Regions from separate parts of the Pseudoclavibacter sp. CFCC 13611 genome, predicted to be linked through region 3. Evidence: riboswitches for the same ligand, from Rfam matches in the RefSeq annotation. Region 3 holds a riboswitch; each other region holds the start of a gene.

Region 1 (7,382 bases), on a different contig from region 3:
GGTACCACGCCACCGTGTCGCAGGACACCCCGCAGGACGTCTCGATCGTGCTCACCGAACGCGGCGACACCGTCACCGAGAACGCGATCATGGCGGCCGCGGTGCACGACGGAGTCACCACCATACGCAACGCCAGCCCCAACTACATGGTGCAGGATCTCTGCTTCTACCTCGAGCTGTTGGGCATCGAGATCGAGGGCATCGGCACCACCACCCTGCGCATCACCGGCCGCAGCCACATCGACGCAGACGTCGACTACTGGCCCAGCGAAGATCCGATCGAGGCCATGAGCCTGCTGACGGCGGGCATCGTCACCGACTCGCAGATCACCGTGCGTCGCGTGCCGATCGAGTTCATGGAGATCGAACTCGCGACCCTGCACGAGATGGGACTGCAGTACTCACTCTCAGCGGAGTACGCCGCGCACAACGGCCGCACGCGGCTGGTCGACGTCACGGTCTTTCCCTCGACGCTGCGCGCACCGATCGACAAGATCCATTCGATGCCGTTCCCAGGTCTGAACATCGACAACCTGCCGTTCTTCACGGTGATCGCCGCCTGCGCCAACGGGCACACCCTCATTCACGACTGGGTGTACGAGGGTCGTGCCATCCATCTGACCGACCTCACCCGTCTGGGCGCCGACGTTCGGCTGCGCGACCCGCATCGCCTCGACGTGACCGGCCCGACCCATTGGTCTGGTGCCGAGATCAGCTGCCCGCCGGCACTGCGCCCCGCGGTCGTCATTCTGATCGCGATGCTCGCGGCCAAGGGCGAGAGCGTGCTGCGCGACGTCGACATCATCGCCCGCGGCTACGAGCAGCTGCAGGAGAGACTCGTCTCGCTCGGTGCCGACATCGAGACGTTCTTCGACTGATCCGCCAGCGCAACCGCACCCTGGCCTCTCGCCTGCGGCTGTTCGGTCACACGCCGAACAGCTGCAGTACGAGGCGAACGATCAGCGCGCTCACCACGATCACCAGCATCCATCGCACGAATCGTGCCCCCAGACGCATGGTGAGCCGTGCGCCGAGATAGCTGCCGACGAGATTCGCCGCGCCGAGCAGAATCGCCAGCGGCCAGTGCACCGCCTGCAACGGGATGAAATATGCCAGGGCGCCCAGGTTGGTGGCCACGTTCACGATCTTCGCCCCACCCGCGGCACGAAGCAGATCGGCCTGCAGCACCAGCGTGATGCCCAGCACCAGAAACACGCCGGTGCCCGGCCCCAGCAGGCCGTCGTAGAAGCCGAGCACCAGGCCGAGGGCCAGCCCGCGCAGCATCGCGAGCGACACGCTGCCGAGGTCGTCACGTGGACGGCTGCCGAGCTCCGGTCTCATCAGGGTGAAGATCAGCACGCCGACGAGCACCACGACGATGATCGGCGTGAAGATGCCGGCCGGCAGCCGTGCGGCGAGCACCGCCCCGCCGAACGAAGCCGCGAACGCCGCGACGACGACGGGGGCCAGCATCCGCCAGTCTGGCCGCACCCGCCTCGCAAAGGTGATCGAGCTGGTGATCGTGCCGCACGCCGAAGCGACCTTGTTCGTCGCCAGCGCCTGCACCGGTTGAAATCCTGGCACGAGCAGCAGCGCCGGCAGCTGGATGAGCCCGCCGCCGCCCACGATCGAATCGACCAGCCCCGCGATCAGCGAAGCGACGACCAGGCCGATCGGCACCCAGATCGGCATTGCGTCGAGACTCTCGAACATATTGAGTCAGCATACCGGGCGGGCCGATTCCCCGAATCGACGAGGGTCACGCGACGAAGCTGTCGATTGGTTGTGAGCTGGCCATGAGGTTCGGCGCCGCTGTCCGAGCCGTGACGGGAGTCACCGTAGACTGTCGGGGTACGAGAGGCAGTGCATGACCGAGATGTTCGACGCGTTCGACGCGACTCTGCTCACGATGTCGTCCAGCCCCTGGGTTCTCGTCTTCCTGTTTCTCTTCATCGCGATCGACGCGTTCTTTCCACCCGTGCCGAGTGAGTCTCTGGTGGTCGCCTTGGCGGCGCTGGCCGTCGCGCAGGGCGAGCCTCAACTCTGGATGCTGCTGCTCGTCTCAGCGGTTGCCGCGGCAACCGGCGACAACATCGCCTTCTGGCTCGGTTCGCGACTGCATCTGGATCAGCGCGCCTGGGCGGCCCGTCCGCGCATGCAGCGGCTCATCCAGACCGCGCGCCACACGCTGCACCGCCGTCCGGCCGTTCTCATACTCGCCGCCCGCTACATTCCCGTCGGGCGCGTCGTCGTCAATATGACCGCCGGAGCCACGGACTTTCCCTGGCGCCGGTTCGCCCCGCTCAGTCTGCTCGCCGGAGCCAGCTGGTCGGTGTACTCGGTGCTCATTGGCCTGCTCGCCGGAGCATGGGCCAAGCAGTCGCCGTTTCTCGCCGCCGTCCTCGCCATCGCCATCGCGCTCTCGCTGGGCGTGATCATCGATTGGTCGGTCAAACGCTGGCAGCGACACCGCCGGCGGGTGCTGCGCGCTCGCATTCGAGAGGATGCCATGCGCCGCCGCACCGGCGAGTGGCGGTCACCGGCACCGGCGCCTGCGGCCAACAACGAAAGGAGTCTGCATGAGTGAGCTCTCATCGCCCGCCACCGTGCCTTTTCAGCGTTTCGTCGCCATCGGCGACAGTTTCACCGAAGGCGTCGGAGACGAAGACCCGCAGGCTCCGGGCGGCGTACGAGGCTGGGCCGACCGAGCAGCCGAAGTCCTGGCCAGGCAGACTCCCACGTTCGAATACGCCAACCTCGCCGTGCGCGGCAAGCTCATTCAGCCGATCGTTCGCGAGCAGGTCGACCGGGCCATCGCGATGCGGCCGGATCTCATCACGTTCTGCGCCGGAGGCAACGACATTCTGCGCCCTGGCAGCGACCCCGACCGTGTGGCCGCCATCTTCGATCGCTCTCTGGCACGGCTGACCGCCACCGGTGCGACCGTGCTGATCTTCACCGGCCCCGATCTGCGCACCATGCCCGCCTTCGCTCTGATTCGCGGCAAGGTCGCGATCTACAACGAGAACATGCGCGCCAGCGCCGCACGCCGGGGTGCGCTGGTCGTGGACCAATGGGGGCTGCGCGCACTCCATGACCCCAGTCGTTGGGCGCCGGATCGTCTGCATCTTTCGCCCCTCGGCCACCATCTGATGGCCATTCGCGTACTCGAGACACTCGGTGTCGAACACGATCTCAGCCCCGAGCATGTGGCCGGGCCGCCTGTCGGTCGCTGGCACGTCACCTCCGCCGATGTCCAATGGGCCAGAGAGTATCTCTGGCCGTGGGCGATGCGGCGGCTGACCGGGCGCTCGTCGGCAGACGGTCGTCATGCCAAACTCGACCACCCGGTGCACCCGACAGACGACTCAGAGTAGGCCTCATCTGTCGCGCCATGCCTGCGAACGCGCGCTCAGGCGGGTTCCTGCGCCCTGCACTCGCGGCCACCGGGTGCGAGCATGTCGGCGCGCGGATGCCCGAGCGCGGCCCGCAGACGACGCCACGCCGGCAGCGCGGCACTCATCATGGCCTGGAACTCGGCACCGTGGTTGTGCACTCGCAGATGCACGAGTTCGTGCACCACGACGTACTCGACAAAGGCGTCATCGTAGCGAGCCAGTTCGAGGCTGAAGCGAATGCGTCGGGTTGCGGGCGTGCAGCTTCCCCAGCGCGTGCGCATGAGACGCGGCGTCCACGTCGGCCGCGGCAGATCGAGACGCCGGGTCCACGATGCGATCAGCGCAGGCACGAGCTCTGCCAGTCGGGCCTTCGCCCATGCGATCTGCTCTTCAGACCAGTCGAGCTGCGGAACCGCGATGTCTCGCCGCCGCTCTTCGGCCAGACAGCGATCGATCCAGCTGCGATTGGTGCGCACGAAACGCCGCAGCTCGAACTCGCGCATGCCTGCCGGAGCCGTCAGCACCACAGAGCTGAACGCGCCGAGAGCACTCTGGGGTGCGCCGCCCACGCGCCCCACTCTGAGGCTCACTCGCCGCACGGGGCGACGACGAAGCACACAGACCAGGTCGTCGACCTGCAGCAGTTCGTCGCGTGCGCCGCGCTGCGTCACCATGGTGCCTTCTGCCCTCGCTCGTCTTTTTCGGTCGCGCTGACTCTACCCTGACCGGCCGACACCGACACCGATCCCGACCCCGACCCCTGACCCCCGACCCCCGAGCAACGCGAGATTCAGCGCACCGAGAGCCGACAGCCTCCTCGGGTCTACACTGGCCGGATGAATCAGCTGCGTCGGTATGCCGTGCCGATCTTTCTTCCAGCTCTGCTCTTCGCGACCGCTGAGGCCTGCCTGGTGCCTGTGCTGCCGGCCAGAGCGGTCGAGCTCGGAGCCGACACCGCCCTCGCGGGGCTCATCGCCGGCATGCTGATGATCGGTCAGGTGATCGGCGATCTGCCCAGCAGCTGGATGGTCGCTCGTCTCGGCGAGCAGCGCACGATGATCGTTGCGGCTGCCCTCGGCGCAGCCGGAGCCGCGGTTGCCGCAGTGGGATCGTCTGTGACCGTGCTGCTGGTCGGCACACTGCTGGTCGGCATGGCCGCTGCCGCGTTCAACCTCGCCAGACACGCTCTGCTCACCGAGCTCGTGCCGGTCTCACATCGAGCCCGTGCCATGTCAGTGCTCGGCGGCACCGTCAGAGGCGGACTGTTTCTCGGCCCTATGCTCGTCGCCCCGCTGATCGCATGGTTCGGCAGCACGTCGGCTTTCGTGGCCAGCATCGCGCTCAGCGTCGTGGTCGCCGTGCTGCTGGTGCTGATGCCCGACCCTGAGGCACTGCTGCGAGCTGGCCTTCCCACCGGGGCATCCACGTCTGACGTGCCGGCCACAGACCAGCCGCACGATGCCCACGCCTCCGACCCCACGGCATCCGCCCCATCGCTGTGGCAGACCCTCGTCAGCTCGCGACGCGTGCTCGCGACCATGGGGCTGGGAATCGCCGCAGTGCAGCTGCTGCGATCCAGCCGCCAGGTCATTCTGCCGCTCTGGGGCACGCACATCGGCGCAGACACCGAGACCATCGCGCTGATCATGGGCATCGCAGGTGCCCTCGACCTCGCACTCTTCTACGTGTCGGGCCAGCTCATGGATCGCTTCGGGCGGCTCTGGGTCGTGCTGCCGACGCTGCTCGGTCTTGCGGTGACACACCTCGCGCTGCTGCCGGTGCACGGGCCGTGGGGGCTGCTCGTCACGGCGAGCCTGATGTCTCTGGCCAACGGCCTCGGATCCGGCATCATCATGACCATGGGCGCGGATCTGGCGCCGGAGCACCACCCAGCGGCGTTTCTGGGAGCCTGGCGTCTGGTCGCAGACGCCGGCAGCGCGAGTTCGCCGCTGATTCTCTCCGGCCTCGCCGCCGCCGCCGGGATCGCGGCCTCTGCCGCGGTCATGGCCGGTCTGGGCGTCGTCGGAGCCTGGCTGCTGTGGCACTTCACGCCGAAGTTCCTGCCTCCGGAGCTCTCCGGTCGCGGTCGGGTCTGACACCCGCCGGCTCGTCTGGGGTCGCACCGCCCGGCCGGTCGTCGTGAGCGCGCACGCACCTCTCGCTAGCATGGAGTCACCCTTTTCAGATGGATGAGAGACCGAACATGCCAGACTCCCCCGCGCCCGCTCAGCAGTCGTCGTCAGACGGAGCGCCTGCGCTCCGCGTCGAGACTTGGATCGACCTCGCCTGCCCGTGGAGCTACATCGGACTGAGCAATCTGCTCGCGGCGGTGCAGCGCTTCAGCGAAGAGCGGCCTGAGAACCGTGTGCTGCTCGGTCTGCGCAGCTACGAACTCAACCCCGATGCAGATGACGCAGACGCCCGCAGCGCGGCGCAGCATCTGGCCGACATCAAGGGCATCACGGTGTCTCAGGCCCAAACCGAGCTCGACCGAGTGACCGTGGCCGCCACCGACGCCGGGCTCGACTTCCACTTCGACGTGCTGCAGCAGTCGAACACCGGTCTTGCCCACGAGCTGCTGCACGCGGCCCGTCTCGACCACCGGGAACGCGAAGTCGCACTGGCGCTGTTTCACGCCCACTTCAGCGAGGGCCGCCACATCGGTCGTCTCGAGACGCTCGAGGAGATCGCCGGTGAGCAGGGCCTCGATGTCGCATCGATCAGTCGCGAGCTGAGCACGCATTCGCATACGGGCGAGGTGCAGGCCGACGAAAGACGCGCCGCCGAACTCGGCATCTCATCAGTGCCATTCTTCCTGTTCAACGATCGCTTCGGCGCCTCCGGTGCGCAGCCGGTCGAGGCCCTGCTCGAGGTGCTGCACGAGGTGCAGACGCGGGTCGGCGCCGACGCTCGCTGAGACTGACCCTCGGGGGTCGCAGGCGTATACTCTGGGCGTGTGACACGGGGTGCCCCGAACGAGGGCTGAGAAGAGACCCGTCGAACCTGCTCTCGTCAGCACGAGCGAAGGGATCGTCCAAATGACCGTCAACCATGCCGCATCACGCCCGAAGAGCATCCGCGTGCCGCGCATCCTCAGCATCGCAGGCACCGACCCCACCGGCGGCGCCGGGGTGCAGGCCGATCTGAAATCGATCTCGGCGATGGGCGGCTACGCCATGGCGGTCGTCACCGCGCTCGTGGCGCAGAACACCCGGGGCGTGCGCTCGGTGCACCTGCCGCCGGTCTCTTTTCTGCGCGAGCAGCTGGAGGCTGTGTCTGACGACGTGGAGATCGACGGCGTGAAGATCGGCATGCTGGCCGACGCCGACACCGTCACGACGGTGAAGGCCTGGCTTGACGAGGTGCGGCCGCCGATCGTGGTGCTCGACCCGGTGATGGTGGCCACCAGCGGCGACCGCCTGCTCGCCGAAGACGCCGAGGCGGCCGTGCGAGATCTCTGCCGCAGTGCCGATCTGATCACCCCCAACGTTCCTGAGCTCGCGGTGCTCGCCGACGCGTCTGAGGCACAGACGTGGGCGGATGCCGTGGCTCAGGCCCGACTCGTCAGCGCACGCTGCGATACCGTGGTGCTCGTCAAAGGCGGCCATTTGGTCGGCGATCGCGTGCACGACGCGCTTGTCGACGCCCGGTCTGCCCCTGAGGGGTCGCCCGTGCCCGACGGGCTCTTCGAAGCCGACGCTCCGCGCGTCGACACCGAGTGCACGCACGGAACCGGATGCACGCTCTCTTCGGCCATGGCGACTCGCCTCGCCGCAGGCGACGACTGGCCCACCGCGCTGATCACGGTCAAGGCCTGGCTCACCCGGGCGCTGCGCAGCGCCGACGCTCTGCACGTCGGGCAGGGTCACGGCCCGGTCGATCACTTCGTCGACCTGCGCTGACGCTCGACGCCGAGCCAGTCGCGCAGAGATGGTTCAGTAGCGCGGCAGCGAGGGATCGACCGTCTGCACCCAGCCCATCGTG
Region 2 (7,382 bases), on a different contig from region 3:
TCGAAGAGATCGTCATCGTCGTGGTCAGCCATCTCAGCCTCCTTGTTTCGCGGTCACGAGTTCGATGCGGGCCTGCGGTGTGAGCACCGTCTGCGCCCAGCGGCCGCGCGGCACGATCGTCTCGTCGACGGCCACCGCGACGCCGAGCCGCGAGCCGTCGGCGGGTCGGCCGTCGGCGGCGAGCGGGGTGCCGGTTCGTTCGGCCACGAGGGCGAGCACCGAGTCGGCCTCGGTCTCGACGGCCTCGCCGTTCAGAATGATCTGTGTCATGCGGATGCTCCTGTGGGGGTCTCGGATCGATCGTCTGACGAGAAGCGCCAGGGGTCGAACGCCTGCCAGTCGGATGCTGCGGCGGTGCCGTCGACGAGATCGGAGATCACGACGGCGTTCTGAGCGCTGAGCAGGATGCCATGGCGGTGGGTGCCGGTGTTGGCGAGCAGCCCGTCGGCGACTCGGCCGAGCAGAGGCGCGTTGTCCGGTGTGCCGGGGCGGGCACGAGCAGTGGCCTCGATGAGTTCGAGGTCGTCGACCGCCGGCAGCAGCTCGTGGGCGTCGCGAAGCAGCTGCAGCACGCTGCCTGCGAGCACGGCGTCTCGAGCGTCTTCGCGTTCGGTCGCCCCGATCACGACCGTTCCGTCTTCGCGCGGCACGATGTAGACGCTGCGGCCGTGGACGAGGCCGCGGATCGTGTGGGTGGTGAGCGGGCGCAGCTGCTCCGGAGTGCGCAGACGCAGCACGTCGCCGTGCACCGGGCGGATCGGCCAGACCAGACCTCGCGGCAGGCCGCCGAGCCTCGGGCTCTCCAAACCGTTGGCCACCACGACTTCGTCTGCCTCGATGACCTGTTGCGCCGACACGCTCGGGGTCGGGCTCGCCGGCGGCACGTCGGCCACGACCTCGCTCGACGGCCACGCGGGCTGTTCGTCGAAGCGATGGGTGACTGGCCCTTCTCGACGTTCGCTCGGTTCGAGGCGAACGCCGATCACCCGCTCGTCTCGCCAGAGAAGCTCCACGGCGCGTTCCGGCACCACATGCACGTCGTCGCACACTTCGAGGGCCGATATATAGGCCCCGGCGAGGCGTCGCGGGGTGATCTGGTGGTCGTCGCGGGCCAGGAACGCCCCGCTGATGCCCGGGCCGAGCAGCGGCTCAAGCGCACGGGCCTCTCGTGAGGTGAGATCCTGCACGTCGAGCCCGAGTTCGAGCTGCTGGGCGCGCAGGCTTCGCAGCAGCTCGCGATCGGCGGCGTCGGCGGTGGCGACGATGGTCGGCGTCGACCGGTAGCCGGTGCCGACCACCGTCGCCTGGTCCAGCTCGGCGACGATCTGCGGGTAGAGACGCGCGGCCGGCACGGAGAGCGCGAGCAGACTCTCTTCTTCGAAGGCGTACTCACTCACGGCGGCGAGCATCCCGGCCGCCGCATGACTCGCGCCCGAAGCGGGCGCCGGATCGACGATCGTCACCGCGTGACCGCGCTGATGCAGTCGCCACGCGGTCGCCAGGCCGACGACGCCGGCACCGATGACGATGACATGCTTGTTCATTCTGCTCGCTTCCTACGCCGGTATGATCCGGATCAGGTCGACGGTCTGCACACGATCACCGGCCTGTTTCGGCCTGGTGAATCGCGCGCACTCTCAGCCGAGTTCTCGGCTCCCGTGCTCATGTGGGGCAATTGTACCGCCCGGTTCGTACACTGGACGCATGATCGTCAAGTCTCAGCACGCTGACCGCTCCACCGACCCGCACGCCACACCTCGCACCCGAGAATGGCGACTGAGCATGCTGCAGCAGGCGCAGCTGTATCTGTGCACCGACGCCAGACTGGGCACCGGAGACTTCGACGAGTTCGTGGACGCCGCCTACCGCGGAGGCGTCGACATCATTCAGCTGCGCGACAAGCATCTCGACGCTGGTGATGAGCTGGAGTACTTCGAGCTGCTCGCGGCTGCGGCGCGCCGACATGGGCGACTCTTCGCCGCCAACGACCGAGCCGACGTCGCCACGCTGACCGGCGCCGACATCCTGCACGTCGGGCAGCGCGACCTCAGCGTCGCCGACGCTCGTTCGCTGCTGCCGGAGGGCACGCTCGTCGGCCTGTCGACGCATTCCCGAGTGCAGGCCGAGCAGGCGCGTCTGGGCGATCCTGACTATTACTGCATCGGGCCGGTCTGGCGCACTCCCACGAAACCGGGTCGGGCCCCGGTCACCCTCGACGCCGTACGACAGGTGCATACGCAGAGCCGTGGCGATGCCAAGCCATGGTTCGCCATCGGCGGCGTCAACGCCGAGACCCTGGAGCAGGTGCTCGACGCCGGGGCGAACCGCATCGTGGTCGTACGTGCGATCACCCAGGCCGACGACCCCGAGGCCGCCGCTCGCGAGCTGCGCTCAGCGCTGCCCGAGCTCGCCACAGCGTGAGATAATGTTCGTCGTGTCGCACGACGGCACCCTGCTGACCAAACAAAGAAAGCGGTGACCATGTCATCAGTGTTCGATGCACAGTACGAGCGGTTCTCGACCGGTGCCGGCTTCCTGGCCGCGCTCGATCAGTCCGGAGGCAGCACGCCCAAGGCGCTGCGTCTCTACGGAGTGGACGAATCGCAGTACCGCAATGAGACCGAGATGTTCGACCTCATTCACGAGCTGCGCACTCGCATCATCACCAGCCCTGCTTTCACCAGCGAGCGTGTGCTCGGCGCGATTCTCTTCGAGCAGACGGTCGACCGTGAGATCAACGGGGCCCCGAGCGCGAAGTATCTCTGGAACGAGCTGGGCATCGTGCCGTTCCTGAAGATCGACAAAGGGCTCGCCGAGCTCAAAGACGGCGTGCAGGTGCTCAAGCCGATCCCGACGCTGCAGCAGCAGCTCGACAAGGCGAACGCGAACGAGGTCTTCGGCACGAAAGAGCGCTCGCTGATCAAACAGGCCAACGAGTCGGGCATCATCGCCGTCGTCGACCAGCAGTTCGAGCTGGCCGATCAGGTGCTCGACGCCGGGCTCGTGCCGATCATCGAGCCCGAGGTCGACATCACTGCAGCAGACAAGGCCGATTCCGAGTCGATTCTGCGCGATCAGATTCTGCAGCACCTCGATGCGCTGCCCGAGGGGCGCAACGTGACCCTCAAGCTCTCACTGCCCACCGAGGCCGGCTTCTACTCCGCTCTCGTCGACCACGACCGCGTCGTGCGCGTCGTCGCCCTCTCAGGTGGCTACAGCCGAGACGAGGCCAACGCGCTGCTGGCCAAGAATCCGGGAGTCATCGCCAGCTTCAGCCGCGCCCTCACCGAGGGTCTCACGGCGCAGCAGAGCGACGACGAGTTCAACCAGACGCTCGACGCCGCCATCGAGAGCATCTACCAGGCGTCGATCGCCGGCTGAAACACGCGAAAGAGATCGACACAGATGGCAGCGCACAGAGGGCACGGGTCGGCCACGCCGGCGACCCGTGCCCTCGACCGTGCCGGGGTGGCCTATCAGCTGCACGGCTTCGAGCATGACCCCGATGACCGACACTTCGGTGACGAAGCCGTCGACAAGCTCGACCTGCCGGCCGACCGCATCTTCAAGACGCTGGTCGTCGAGATCGACGGTGCTGCATCGCGCAGTCAGGATCTCGCCGTGGGCGTCGTGAGCCTGGATGCGCGACTCGATCTCAAGGCCATGGCGCACGCGTTGGGAGTCAAGCGGTGCCACATGGCCGATCCTCAGCTGGCGCAGCGCCGCACCGGCTATGTGGTCGGCGGCATCAGTCCGCTCGGGCAGAAGAGTCGCCTGCCCATCTTCGTCGACGAGGGCGCCCGCTCCATCGAGACCATGCTGGTCTCCGGCGGTCAGCGTGGGCTTGACGTCGAGCTGACGCCAGACGACCTCTGCAGCGTCACCGGAGCACGCTACGCCCCCATCGCCAAACGCGACTGAGCGGGGCCGGGCGCAGAGAACCGGTGGCGGCATCCACGCTGTGAGACACCACCACCGGTGTGAGAGTTCAGGTCAGCTCTCAGAGACGGCAGCCGAATCGTTGTGCTTCGATCCAGCGCGACGACGCGTGCCGAGCTCTCCGTCGACTTGGTCGGCGAAGTCGGTGCTCTGTGCAGTCATCGGGGACTCATCCTGCCAGATCTGTTCGAGATCAGCATCGAGCCCAGCTTCCTTCCGGGCCCTTCGCCCGGGATCCTTCTCTCGGTTCGTGCTCATGTCTGCAGTCTAAGCCGAGCGCGAGCGGCTCACCTCGGAACCACGAGATGATATATCGACCCGCCGAAGGCCGATCGAGCGCATGAGGTACTCTCCACACATGCAGTCGTTCACCGTGCACTCATCGCTCGACGGCGTCGAACTGCGCTGCCGCCGTTTCAGCGCGACGGCAGCGACCGACCTGGCTCCAGTCATCATGCTGCACGGCACCGCGCTGTCGCAGTCCGTTTGGCGCGGCATGGGCTGGATCGACCCGGTTCTGCCGGCCCGCGACGTGCTCACCATGGATCTCCGCGGTCACGGCCGCAGCGGCAGACCGCACGACGCGACGGCCTACGACATGCACCACTTCGTCACAGACGTCTGCGATGTGCTCGACGCCGCTCAGATTCCCCAGGCGGCAGTCGTGGGCTATTCTCTCGGCGGTCGCATCATGTTCTCACTCGCTGCAGACCACCCCGCACGAGTCTCGACGATGGTGAGCGTGGCGGGATCGCCGCAGAACTCCCCCGGCGCATTCGACCGGGTCTTCTTTCCCGGCATCGTCGAGACGCTGCGACAGGGGTCTATGGAGCTGTTCATCGAGCGCTGGGAACAGCATCTCGGCCGCCCACTCTCGGCTTCGACCGTTCTGGCCATGCGGATGAACGACCCGCTCGCCCTCGCCGCCTACATGACCGCGGCCGACGGAGATCGCGGCGTGCCGACCCACGTGCTCTCCACGATGCGCATGCCGACGCTGCTTCTGGCCGGCTGTGCGGATGCCGAACGCGAGCAGGCTGCCCGGCTGGCGGCCGCAAACCTGCCGAACGCCCGCATCCGCCTGCTCCCGGGGGTCACGCACAGCGGAATCCTGCGTTCGCCGACAGCGTGCCAGGCGACCGCAGACTTCCTCGCTCGCTGACAGATTCATCGCATAGACTGCACCCGTGTCAGTTCCATCGCCTCTCATGCCCAAAGGCCTCTCTGGGGCCGTCCGGGCCCGCGAGCGGCTGATCACCTCCGGCGCCGTCGACGACGCGCTGCTGCGCCCTGAGATCGCCGACTCCTGGCGCCGCTGCCGCGAGGCCGATGTCTCGGCGCACGACCTGCAGCAGCTCACGCCGATCAGCAGCGTGGCTCAGACACCATTGGCCCGGCACTCGACCGAAGCGCTGCAGACCCTCGCCGGCGACCTCAGCGAGGTCAGCGCCGGCGTCGTCGTCGCCGACACCACGGGCAACATCGTGTCGGCCGCGTTCTGCGACATCTCCGGCCGCGACTCGCTCAGCGAGATCAACATGCTGCCCGGCTACTCTTTCGCCGAGGCGTCAGTCGGCACGAACGGCATCGGCACGACGCTCGCGACGGGCAGGCCCACGGCCGTCATCGGCGCCGAACACTTCAACGACGCCTTCCAGCAGTACGCCTGTGTCGGCCTGCCGCTGCGCCACCCGATCAGCGGTCAGCTCATCGGCGTCGTCGAGATGACCACCAAGGCCACCCGAGACGAACTCGCGACCAAGCTGATGCGTCACACCCTCAGCATCGCCAAGAGACGCATCGAGCATCGACTGCTGGACGAGACGACCAGCGAACGCCAGCCGCTGCTGCGCCTGTTCAGCGATCGCGACGCGCTGGCAACCGGACCGGTGCTCGCCTACGCCGACGGCTTCGAGATCTGCAACACCTGGGCGACGCTCACGCTCGACGTCGAAGACCGTGCCATGCTGCAGCGCACCGCCCTGCGCATGATCACCCAGCACAGCGCTGATCGCCGACAGGTTCGTCTGCACACCGGCGCCGAGTGCGTGATGAAGCCGACGCTGCTGATGTCGTCCGGGCTCGCTCAAGACGGTCTGGTGCTCGAGCTCGAGTTCATCGGCACCAGTCGCTCGCTCGGGGTCATCGGCCACACCGGCACGAGCAGCACCATGCGTCTGGGCGAGAACTATCGTCGCTTCGCAGACGTCCAGCTGCTCTCTGGGCGGTCTCCTCTGTGGCTGCAGACTCGCACCGATCTGGGCGCAGCACTGCGTCGACGCGAGTCGGTGCTCGCGGTCGGCGAGACCGGAACGGGCAAGACCTCGGCCGTCGACGAGATCTTCCACCAGCTCAAGCCCGACGGCCGCAGCACCATCGTCGAGCCCGAAGACCTGTATCGTCGCGTGCGTCGCGGCCGCGGCTTCGCACAGCTGCTCGCCGGCCGACCAGACCTGCTCATTCTGCGCAACATCCACTCGCTGCCGCAAGAGACCATCGAGCCGCTGGCCGAATTCCTGATCACTCGTTCCGCCGACGTGCTGGTGGCCGCGACGTACAACCCGTCGCACATGAGCGACCGGATGCCCTCGGCGCAGCTGCTTCCGTTCTTTCAGCACACCACGATGATTCCCGCTCTGCGACATCGCCCAGACGACATTCCCGGCATCGTCGCGCAGTTTCTGCAGGTGCTCGCCGGCGACAGACAGCCGCTGCGCGTCGCTGACGACGCCATGGCCGCGCTGAGCCAGTCGAGCTGGCCCGGAAACCTCAAGCAGCTGCACGACGTGCTCGCGACGCTGGTCTCGAATCTCGAGCCCGGGCAGACCGTGCAGCGCAGCGACATCCCACGCTTCGCGAGCCTCAGCGACCTCATGGTGCTCACCGCCATGGAGGCCATCGAGCGGGATGCGATCGTGCAGAACCTGTACGAGTGCAACCGAAACAAGTCGGCGACGGCTCAGGCGCTGGGCATCTCGCGGTCGTCTCTCTACCGCAAGATGCGCGCCTACGGCCTCGAAGACATCTGATCAGAAGGTCGGCAGCTGACAGACCGAGCCGAACTCGCCGTCGAGATCGACCGGCGGCAGCGGTCTCGGCGTCTCAGACCCTGCGTCGACTTCGGCCTTCGTGGGAGCCGGAGCCAGCTCGGCGGTCTCCTCGCTGCTGAAGAGGCGCCCGCGAGACAGAAAGACGTACCCTTCGGGCCCCTCCAGCGAGAATCCGCCCAGGCCCACACCCTCTGCCACGTCGATCACGACCTGGGTGTGCTCCCACGCCGAGAACTGCGTGCTGGAGATCCAGACCGGCGTGCCCGCGGCATCCGCACTGCTGCCGTCCAGGACGAAGCCCAGCAGTCGGTCGAGCGGTGAGACGATGTAGCTGCCCACTCGAAAGCATGCTGGCCCTGACCCCTCGCAGCAGCCGCCGGACTGATGGAAGAT
Region 3 (7,382 bases):
GCGAACGGTACGATCGCCCTGCGACCTCGAAGAGATCGTCATCGTCGTGGTCAGCCATCTCAGCCTCCTTGTTTCGCGGTCACGAGTTCGATGCGGGCCTGCGGTGTGAGCACCGTCTGCGCCCAGCGGCCGCGCGGCACGATCGTCTCGTCGACGGCCACCGCGACGCCGAGCCGCGAGCCGTCGGCGGGTCGGCCGTCGGCGGCGAGCGGGGTGCCGGTTCGTTCGGCCACGAGGGCGAGCACCGAGTCGGCCTCGGTCTCGACGGCCTCGCCGTTCAGAATGATCTGTGTCATGCGGATGCTCCTGTGGGGGTCTCGGATCGATCGTCTGACGAGAAGCGCCAGGGGTCGAACGCCTGCCAGTCGGATGCTGCGGCGGTGCCGTCGACGAGATCGGAGATCACGACGGCGTTCTGAGCGCTGAGCAGGATGCCATGGCGGTGGGTGCCGGTGTTGGCGAGCAGCCCGTCGGCGACTCGGCCGAGCAGAGGCGCGTTGTCCGGTGTGCCGGGGCGGGCACGAGCAGTGGCCTCGATGAGTTCGAGGTCGTCGACCGCCGGCAGCAGCTCGTGGGCGTCGCGAAGCAGCTGCAGCACGCTGCCTGCGAGCACGGCGTCTCGAGCGTCTTCGCGTTCGGTCGCCCCGATCACGACCGTTCCGTCTTCGCGCGGCACGATGTAGACGCTGCGGCCGTGGACGAGGCCGCGGATCGTGTGGGTGGTGAGCGGGCGCAGCTGCTCCGGAGTGCGCAGACGCAGCACGTCGCCGTGCACCGGGCGGATCGGCCAGACCAGACCTCGCGGCAGGCCGCCGAGCCTCGGGCTCTCCAAACCGTTGGCCACCACGACTTCGTCTGCCTCGATGACCTGTTGCGCCGACACGCTCGGGGTCGGGCTCGCCGGCGGCACGTCGGCCACGACCTCGCTCGACGGCCACGCGGGCTGTTCGTCGAAGCGATGGGTGACTGGCCCTTCTCGACGTTCGCTCGGTTCGAGGCGAACGCCGATCACCCGCTCGTCTCGCCAGAGAAGCTCCACGGCGCGTTCCGGCACCACATGCACGTCGTCGCACACTTCGAGGGCCGATATATAGGCCCCGGCGAGGCGTCGCGGGGTGATCTGGTGGTCGTCGCGGGCCAGGAACGCCCCGCTGATGCCCGGGCCGAGCAGCGGCTCAAGCGCACGGGCCTCTCGTGAGGTGAGATCCTGCACGTCGAGCCCGAGTTCGAGCTGCTGGGCGCGCAGGCTTCGCAGCAGCTCGCGATCGGCGGCGTCGGCGGTGGCGACGATGGTCGGCGTCGACCGGTAGCCGGTGCCGACCACCGTCGCCTGGTCCAGCTCGGCGACGATCTGCGGGTAGAGACGCGCGGCCGGCACGGAGAGCGCGAGCAGACTCTCTTCTTCGAAGGCGTACTCACTCACGGCGGCGAGCATCCCGGCCGCCGCATGACTCGCGCCCGAAGCGGGCGCCGGATCGACGATCGTCACCGCGTGACCGCGCTGATGCAGTCGCCACGCGGTCGCCAGGCCGACGACGCCGGCACCGATGACGATGACATGCTTGTTCATTCTGCTCGCTTCCTACGCCGGTATGATCCGGATCAGGTCGACGGTCTGCACACGATCACCGGCCTGTTTCGGCCTGGTGAATCGCGCGCACTCTCAGCCGAGTTCTCGGCTCCCGTGCTCATGTGGGGCAATTGTACCGCCCGGTTCGTACACTGGACGCATGATCGTCAAGTCTCAGCACGCTGACCGCTCCACCGACCCGCACGCCACACCTCGCACCCGAGAATGGCGACTGAGCATGCTGCAGCAGGCGCAGCTGTATCTGTGCACCGACGCCAGACTGGGCACCGGAGACTTCGACGAGTTCGTGGACGCCGCCTACCGCGGAGGCGTCGACATCATTCAGCTGCGCGACAAGCATCTCGACGCTGGTGATGAGCTGGAGTACTTCGAGCTGCTCGCGGCTGCGGCGCGCCGACATGGGCGACTCTTCGCCGCCAACGACCGAGCCGACGTCGCCACGCTGACCGGCGCCGACATCCTGCACGTCGGGCAGCGCGACCTCAGCGTCGCCGACGCTCGTTCGCTGCTGCCGGAGGGCACGCTCGTCGGCCTGTCGACGCATTCCCGAGTGCAGGCCGAGCAGGCGCGTCTGGGCGATCCTGACTATTACTGCATCGGGCCGGTCTGGCGCACTCCCACGAAACCGGGTCGGGCCCCGGTCACCCTCGACGCCGTACGACAGGTGCATACGCAGAGCCGTGGCGATGCCAAGCCATGGTTCGCCATCGGCGGCGTCAACGCCGAGACCCTGGAGCAGGTGCTCGACGCCGGGGCGAACCGCATCGTGGTCGTACGTGCGATCACCCAGGCCGACGACCCCGAGGCCGCCGCTCGCGAGCTGCGCTCAGCGCTGCCCGAGCTCGCCACAGCGTGAGATAATGTTCGTCGTGTCGCACGACGGCACCCTGCTGACCAAACAAAGAAAGCGGTGACCATGTCATCAGTGTTCGATGCACAGTACGAGCGGTTCTCGACCGGTGCCGGCTTCCTGGCCGCGCTCGATCAGTCCGGAGGCAGCACGCCCAAGGCGCTGCGTCTCTACGGAGTGGACGAATCGCAGTACCGCAATGAGACCGAGATGTTCGACCTCATTCACGAGCTGCGCACTCGCATCATCACCAGCCCTGCTTTCACCAGCGAGCGTGTGCTCGGCGCGATTCTCTTCGAGCAGACGGTCGACCGTGAGATCAACGGGGCCCCGAGCGCGAAGTATCTCTGGAACGAGCTGGGCATCGTGCCGTTCCTGAAGATCGACAAAGGGCTCGCCGAGCTCAAAGACGGCGTGCAGGTGCTCAAGCCGATCCCGACGCTGCAGCAGCAGCTCGACAAGGCGAACGCGAACGAGGTCTTCGGCACGAAAGAGCGCTCGCTGATCAAACAGGCCAACGAGTCGGGCATCATCGCCGTCGTCGACCAGCAGTTCGAGCTGGCCGATCAGGTGCTCGACGCCGGGCTCGTGCCGATCATCGAGCCCGAGGTCGACATCACTGCAGCAGACAAGGCCGATTCCGAGTCGATTCTGCGCGATCAGATTCTGCAGCACCTCGATGCGCTGCCCGAGGGGCGCAACGTGACCCTCAAGCTCTCACTGCCCACCGAGGCCGGCTTCTACTCCGCTCTCGTCGACCACGACCGCGTCGTGCGCGTCGTCGCCCTCTCAGGTGGCTACAGCCGAGACGAGGCCAACGCGCTGCTGGCCAAGAATCCGGGAGTCATCGCCAGCTTCAGCCGCGCCCTCACCGAGGGTCTCACGGCGCAGCAGAGCGACGACGAGTTCAACCAGACGCTCGACGCCGCCATCGAGAGCATCTACCAGGCGTCGATCGCCGGCTGAAACACGCGAAAGAGATCGACACAGATGGCAGCGCACAGAGGGCACGGGTCGGCCACGCCGGCGACCCGTGCCCTCGACCGTGCCGGGGTGGCCTATCAGCTGCACGGCTTCGAGCATGACCCCGATGACCGACACTTCGGTGACGAAGCCGTCGACAAGCTCGACCTGCCGGCCGACCGCATCTTCAAGACGCTGGTCGTCGAGATCGACGGTGCTGCATCGCGCAGTCAGGATCTCGCCGTGGGCGTCGTGAGCCTGGATGCGCGACTCGATCTCAAGGCCATGGCGCACGCGTTGGGAGTCAAGCGGTGCCACATGGCCGATCCTCAGCTGGCGCAGCGCCGCACCGGCTATGTGGTCGGCGGCATCAGTCCGCTCGGGCAGAAGAGTCGCCTGCCCATCTTCGTCGACGAGGGCGCCCGCTCCATCGAGACCATGCTGGTCTCCGGCGGTCAGCGTGGGCTTGACGTCGAGCTGACGCCAGACGACCTCTGCAGCGTCACCGGAGCACGCTACGCCCCCATCGCCAAACGCGACTGAGCGGGGCCGGGCGCAGAGAACCGGTGGCGGCATCCACGCTGTGAGACACCACCACCGGTGTGAGAGTTCAGGTCAGCTCTCAGAGACGGCAGCCGAATCGTTGTGCTTCGATCCAGCGCGACGACGCGTGCCGAGCTCTCCGTCGACTTGGTCGGCGAAGTCGGTGCTCTGTGCAGTCATCGGGGACTCATCCTGCCAGATCTGTTCGAGATCAGCATCGAGCCCAGCTTCCTTCCGGGCCCTTCGCCCGGGATCCTTCTCTCGGTTCGTGCTCATGTCTGCAGTCTAAGCCGAGCGCGAGCGGCTCACCTCGGAACCACGAGATGATATATCGACCCGCCGAAGGCCGATCGAGCGCATGAGGTACTCTCCACACATGCAGTCGTTCACCGTGCACTCATCGCTCGACGGCGTCGAACTGCGCTGCCGCCGTTTCAGCGCGACGGCAGCGACCGACCTGGCTCCAGTCATCATGCTGCACGGCACCGCGCTGTCGCAGTCCGTTTGGCGCGGCATGGGCTGGATCGACCCGGTTCTGCCGGCCCGCGACGTGCTCACCATGGATCTCCGCGGTCACGGCCGCAGCGGCAGACCGCACGACGCGACGGCCTACGACATGCACCACTTCGTCACAGACGTCTGCGATGTGCTCGACGCCGCTCAGATTCCCCAGGCGGCAGTCGTGGGCTATTCTCTCGGCGGTCGCATCATGTTCTCACTCGCTGCAGACCACCCCGCACGAGTCTCGACGATGGTGAGCGTGGCGGGATCGCCGCAGAACTCCCCCGGCGCATTCGACCGGGTCTTCTTTCCCGGCATCGTCGAGACGCTGCGACAGGGGTCTATGGAGCTGTTCATCGAGCGCTGGGAACAGCATCTCGGCCGCCCACTCTCGGCTTCGACCGTTCTGGCCATGCGGATGAACGACCCGCTCGCCCTCGCCGCCTACATGACCGCGGCCGACGGAGATCGCGGCGTGCCGACCCACGTGCTCTCCACGATGCGCATGCCGACGCTGCTTCTGGCCGGCTGTGCGGATGCCGAACGCGAGCAGGCTGCCCGGCTGGCGGCCGCAAACCTGCCGAACGCCCGCATCCGCCTGCTCCCGGGGGTCACGCACAGCGGAATCCTGCGTTCGCCGACAGCGTGCCAGGCGACCGCAGACTTCCTCGCTCGCTGACAGATTCATCGCATAGACTGCACCCGTGTCAGTTCCATCGCCTCTCATGCCCAAAGGCCTCTCTGGGGCCGTCCGGGCCCGCGAGCGGCTGATCACCTCCGGCGCCGTCGACGACGCGCTGCTGCGCCCTGAGATCGCCGACTCCTGGCGCCGCTGCCGCGAGGCCGATGTCTCGGCGCACGACCTGCAGCAGCTCACGCCGATCAGCAGCGTGGCTCAGACACCATTGGCCCGGCACTCGACCGAAGCGCTGCAGACCCTCGCCGGCGACCTCAGCGAGGTCAGCGCCGGCGTCGTCGTCGCCGACACCACGGGCAACATCGTGTCGGCCGCGTTCTGCGACATCTCCGGCCGCGACTCGCTCAGCGAGATCAACATGCTGCCCGGCTACTCTTTCGCCGAGGCGTCAGTCGGCACGAACGGCATCGGCACGACGCTCGCGACGGGCAGGCCCACGGCCGTCATCGGCGCCGAACACTTCAACGACGCCTTCCAGCAGTACGCCTGTGTCGGCCTGCCGCTGCGCCACCCGATCAGCGGTCAGCTCATCGGCGTCGTCGAGATGACCACCAAGGCCACCCGAGACGAACTCGCGACCAAGCTGATGCGTCACACCCTCAGCATCGCCAAGAGACGCATCGAGCATCGACTGCTGGACGAGACGACCAGCGAACGCCAGCCGCTGCTGCGCCTGTTCAGCGATCGCGACGCGCTGGCAACCGGACCGGTGCTCGCCTACGCCGACGGCTTCGAGATCTGCAACACCTGGGCGACGCTCACGCTCGACGTCGAAGACCGTGCCATGCTGCAGCGCACCGCCCTGCGCATGATCACCCAGCACAGCGCTGATCGCCGACAGGTTCGTCTGCACACCGGCGCCGAGTGCGTGATGAAGCCGACGCTGCTGATGTCGTCCGGGCTCGCTCAAGACGGTCTGGTGCTCGAGCTCGAGTTCATCGGCACCAGTCGCTCGCTCGGGGTCATCGGCCACACCGGCACGAGCAGCACCATGCGTCTGGGCGAGAACTATCGTCGCTTCGCAGACGTCCAGCTGCTCTCTGGGCGGTCTCCTCTGTGGCTGCAGACTCGCACCGATCTGGGCGCAGCACTGCGTCGACGCGAGTCGGTGCTCGCGGTCGGCGAGACCGGAACGGGCAAGACCTCGGCCGTCGACGAGATCTTCCACCAGCTCAAGCCCGACGGCCGCAGCACCATCGTCGAGCCCGAAGACCTGTATCGTCGCGTGCGTCGCGGCCGCGGCTTCGCACAGCTGCTCGCCGGCCGACCAGACCTGCTCATTCTGCGCAACATCCACTCGCTGCCGCAAGAGACCATCGAGCCGCTGGCCGAATTCCTGATCACTCGTTCCGCCGACGTGCTGGTGGCCGCGACGTACAACCCGTCGCACATGAGCGACCGGATGCCCTCGGCGCAGCTGCTTCCGTTCTTTCAGCACACCACGATGATTCCCGCTCTGCGACATCGCCCAGACGACATTCCCGGCATCGTCGCGCAGTTTCTGCAGGTGCTCGCCGGCGACAGACAGCCGCTGCGCGTCGCTGACGACGCCATGGCCGCGCTGAGCCAGTCGAGCTGGCCCGGAAACCTCAAGCAGCTGCACGACGTGCTCGCGACGCTGGTCTCGAATCTCGAGCCCGGGCAGACCGTGCAGCGCAGCGACATCCCACGCTTCGCGAGCCTCAGCGACCTCATGGTGCTCACCGCCATGGAGGCCATCGAGCGGGATGCGATCGTGCAGAACCTGTACGAGTGCAACCGAAACAAGTCGGCGACGGCTCAGGCGCTGGGCATCTCGCGGTCGTCTCTCTACCGCAAGATGCGCGCCTACGGCCTCGAAGACATCTGATCAGAAGGTCGGCAGCTGACAGACCGAGCCGAACTCGCCGTCGAGATCGACCGGCGGCAGCGGTCTCGGCGTCTCAGACCCTGCGTCGACTTCGGCCTTCGTGGGAGCCGGAGCCAGCTCGGCGGTCTCCTCGCTGCTGAAGAGGCGCCCGCGAGACAGAAAGACGTACCCTTCGGGCCCCTCCAGCGAGAATCCGCCCAGGCCCACACCCTCTGCCACGTCGATCACGACCTGGGTGTGCTCCCACGCCGAGAACTGCGTGCTGGAGATCCAGACCGGCGTGCCCGCGGCATCCGCACTGCTGCCGTCCAGGACGAAGCCCAGCAGTCGGTCGAGCGGTGAGACGATGTAGCTGCCCACTCGAAAGCATGCTGGCCCTGACCCCTCG

The links. Region 3 has a riboswitch for thiamine pyrophosphate ahead of F8O08_RS08220 (FAD-dependent oxidoreductase). Riboswitches for the same ligand answer to the same signal wherever they lie in the genome.
Region 1: linked by a shared signal. The riboswitch ahead of thiD (bifunctional hydroxymethylpyrimidine kinase/phosphomethylpyrimidine kinase) and the one ahead of F8O08_RS08220 (FAD-dependent oxidoreductase) in region 3 are both predicted to bind thiamine pyrophosphate.
Region 2: linked by a shared signal. The riboswitch ahead of F8O08_RS04060 (FAD-dependent oxidoreductase) and the one ahead of F8O08_RS08220 (FAD-dependent oxidoreductase) in region 3 are both predicted to bind thiamine pyrophosphate.

What each region holds. Positions count from the first base shown of each region.
Region 1 covers NZ_WBKE01000001.1:932,928-940,309, reverse strand. The annotation lists gene F8O08_RS04115 (helix-turn-helix domain-containing protein) at 1-878, shown strand, start outside; gene F8O08_RS04110 (sulfite exporter TauE/SafE family protein) at 925-1,713, opposite strand; gene F8O08_RS04105 (DedA family protein) at 1,868-2,587, shown strand; gene F8O08_RS04100 (SGNH/GDSL hydrolase family protein) at 2,580-3,377, shown strand; gene F8O08_RS04095 (M48 family metallopeptidase) at 3,413-4,072, opposite strand; gene F8O08_RS04090 (MFS transporter) at 4,235-5,494, shown strand; gene F8O08_RS04085 (DsbA family protein) at 5,602-6,315, shown strand; TPP riboswitch at 6,351-6,446, shown strand; gene thiD (bifunctional hydroxymethylpyrimidine kinase/phosphomethylpyrimidine kinase) at 6,437-7,300, shown strand; gene moeB (molybdopterin-synthase adenylyltransferase MoeB) at 7,334-7,382, opposite strand, start outside.
Region 2 covers NZ_WBKE01000001.1:923,654-931,035, reverse strand. The annotation lists gene F8O08_RS04070 (thiazole synthase) at 1-32, opposite strand, end outside; gene thiS (sulfur carrier protein ThiS) at 34-270, opposite strand; gene F8O08_RS04060 (FAD-dependent oxidoreductase) at 267-1,544, opposite strand; TPP riboswitch at 1,537-1,670, opposite strand; gene thiE (thiamine phosphate synthase) at 1,783-2,421, shown strand; gene F8O08_RS04050 (fructose bisphosphate aldolase) at 2,482-3,381, shown strand; gene ybaK (Cys-tRNA(Pro) deacylase) at 3,406-3,921, shown strand; gene F8O08_RS04040 (alpha/beta fold hydrolase) at 4,298-5,101, shown strand; gene F8O08_RS04035 (sigma-54-dependent Fis family transcriptional regulator) at 5,127-6,968, shown strand; gene F8O08_RS04030 (DUF779 domain-containing protein) at 6,969-7,382, opposite strand, start outside.
Region 3 covers NZ_WBKE01000002.1:859,322-866,703, forward strand. The annotation lists gene F8O08_RS08210 (thiazole synthase) at 1-58, opposite strand, end outside; gene thiS (sulfur carrier protein ThiS) at 60-296, opposite strand; gene F8O08_RS08220 (FAD-dependent oxidoreductase) at 293-1,570, opposite strand; TPP riboswitch at 1,563-1,696, opposite strand; gene thiE (thiamine phosphate synthase) at 1,809-2,447, shown strand; gene F8O08_RS08230 (fructose bisphosphate aldolase) at 2,508-3,407, shown strand; gene ybaK (Cys-tRNA(Pro) deacylase) at 3,432-3,947, shown strand; gene F8O08_RS08240 (alpha/beta fold hydrolase) at 4,324-5,127, shown strand; gene F8O08_RS08245 (sigma-54-dependent Fis family transcriptional regulator) at 5,153-6,994, shown strand; gene F8O08_RS08250 (DUF779 domain-containing protein) at 6,995-7,382, opposite strand, start outside.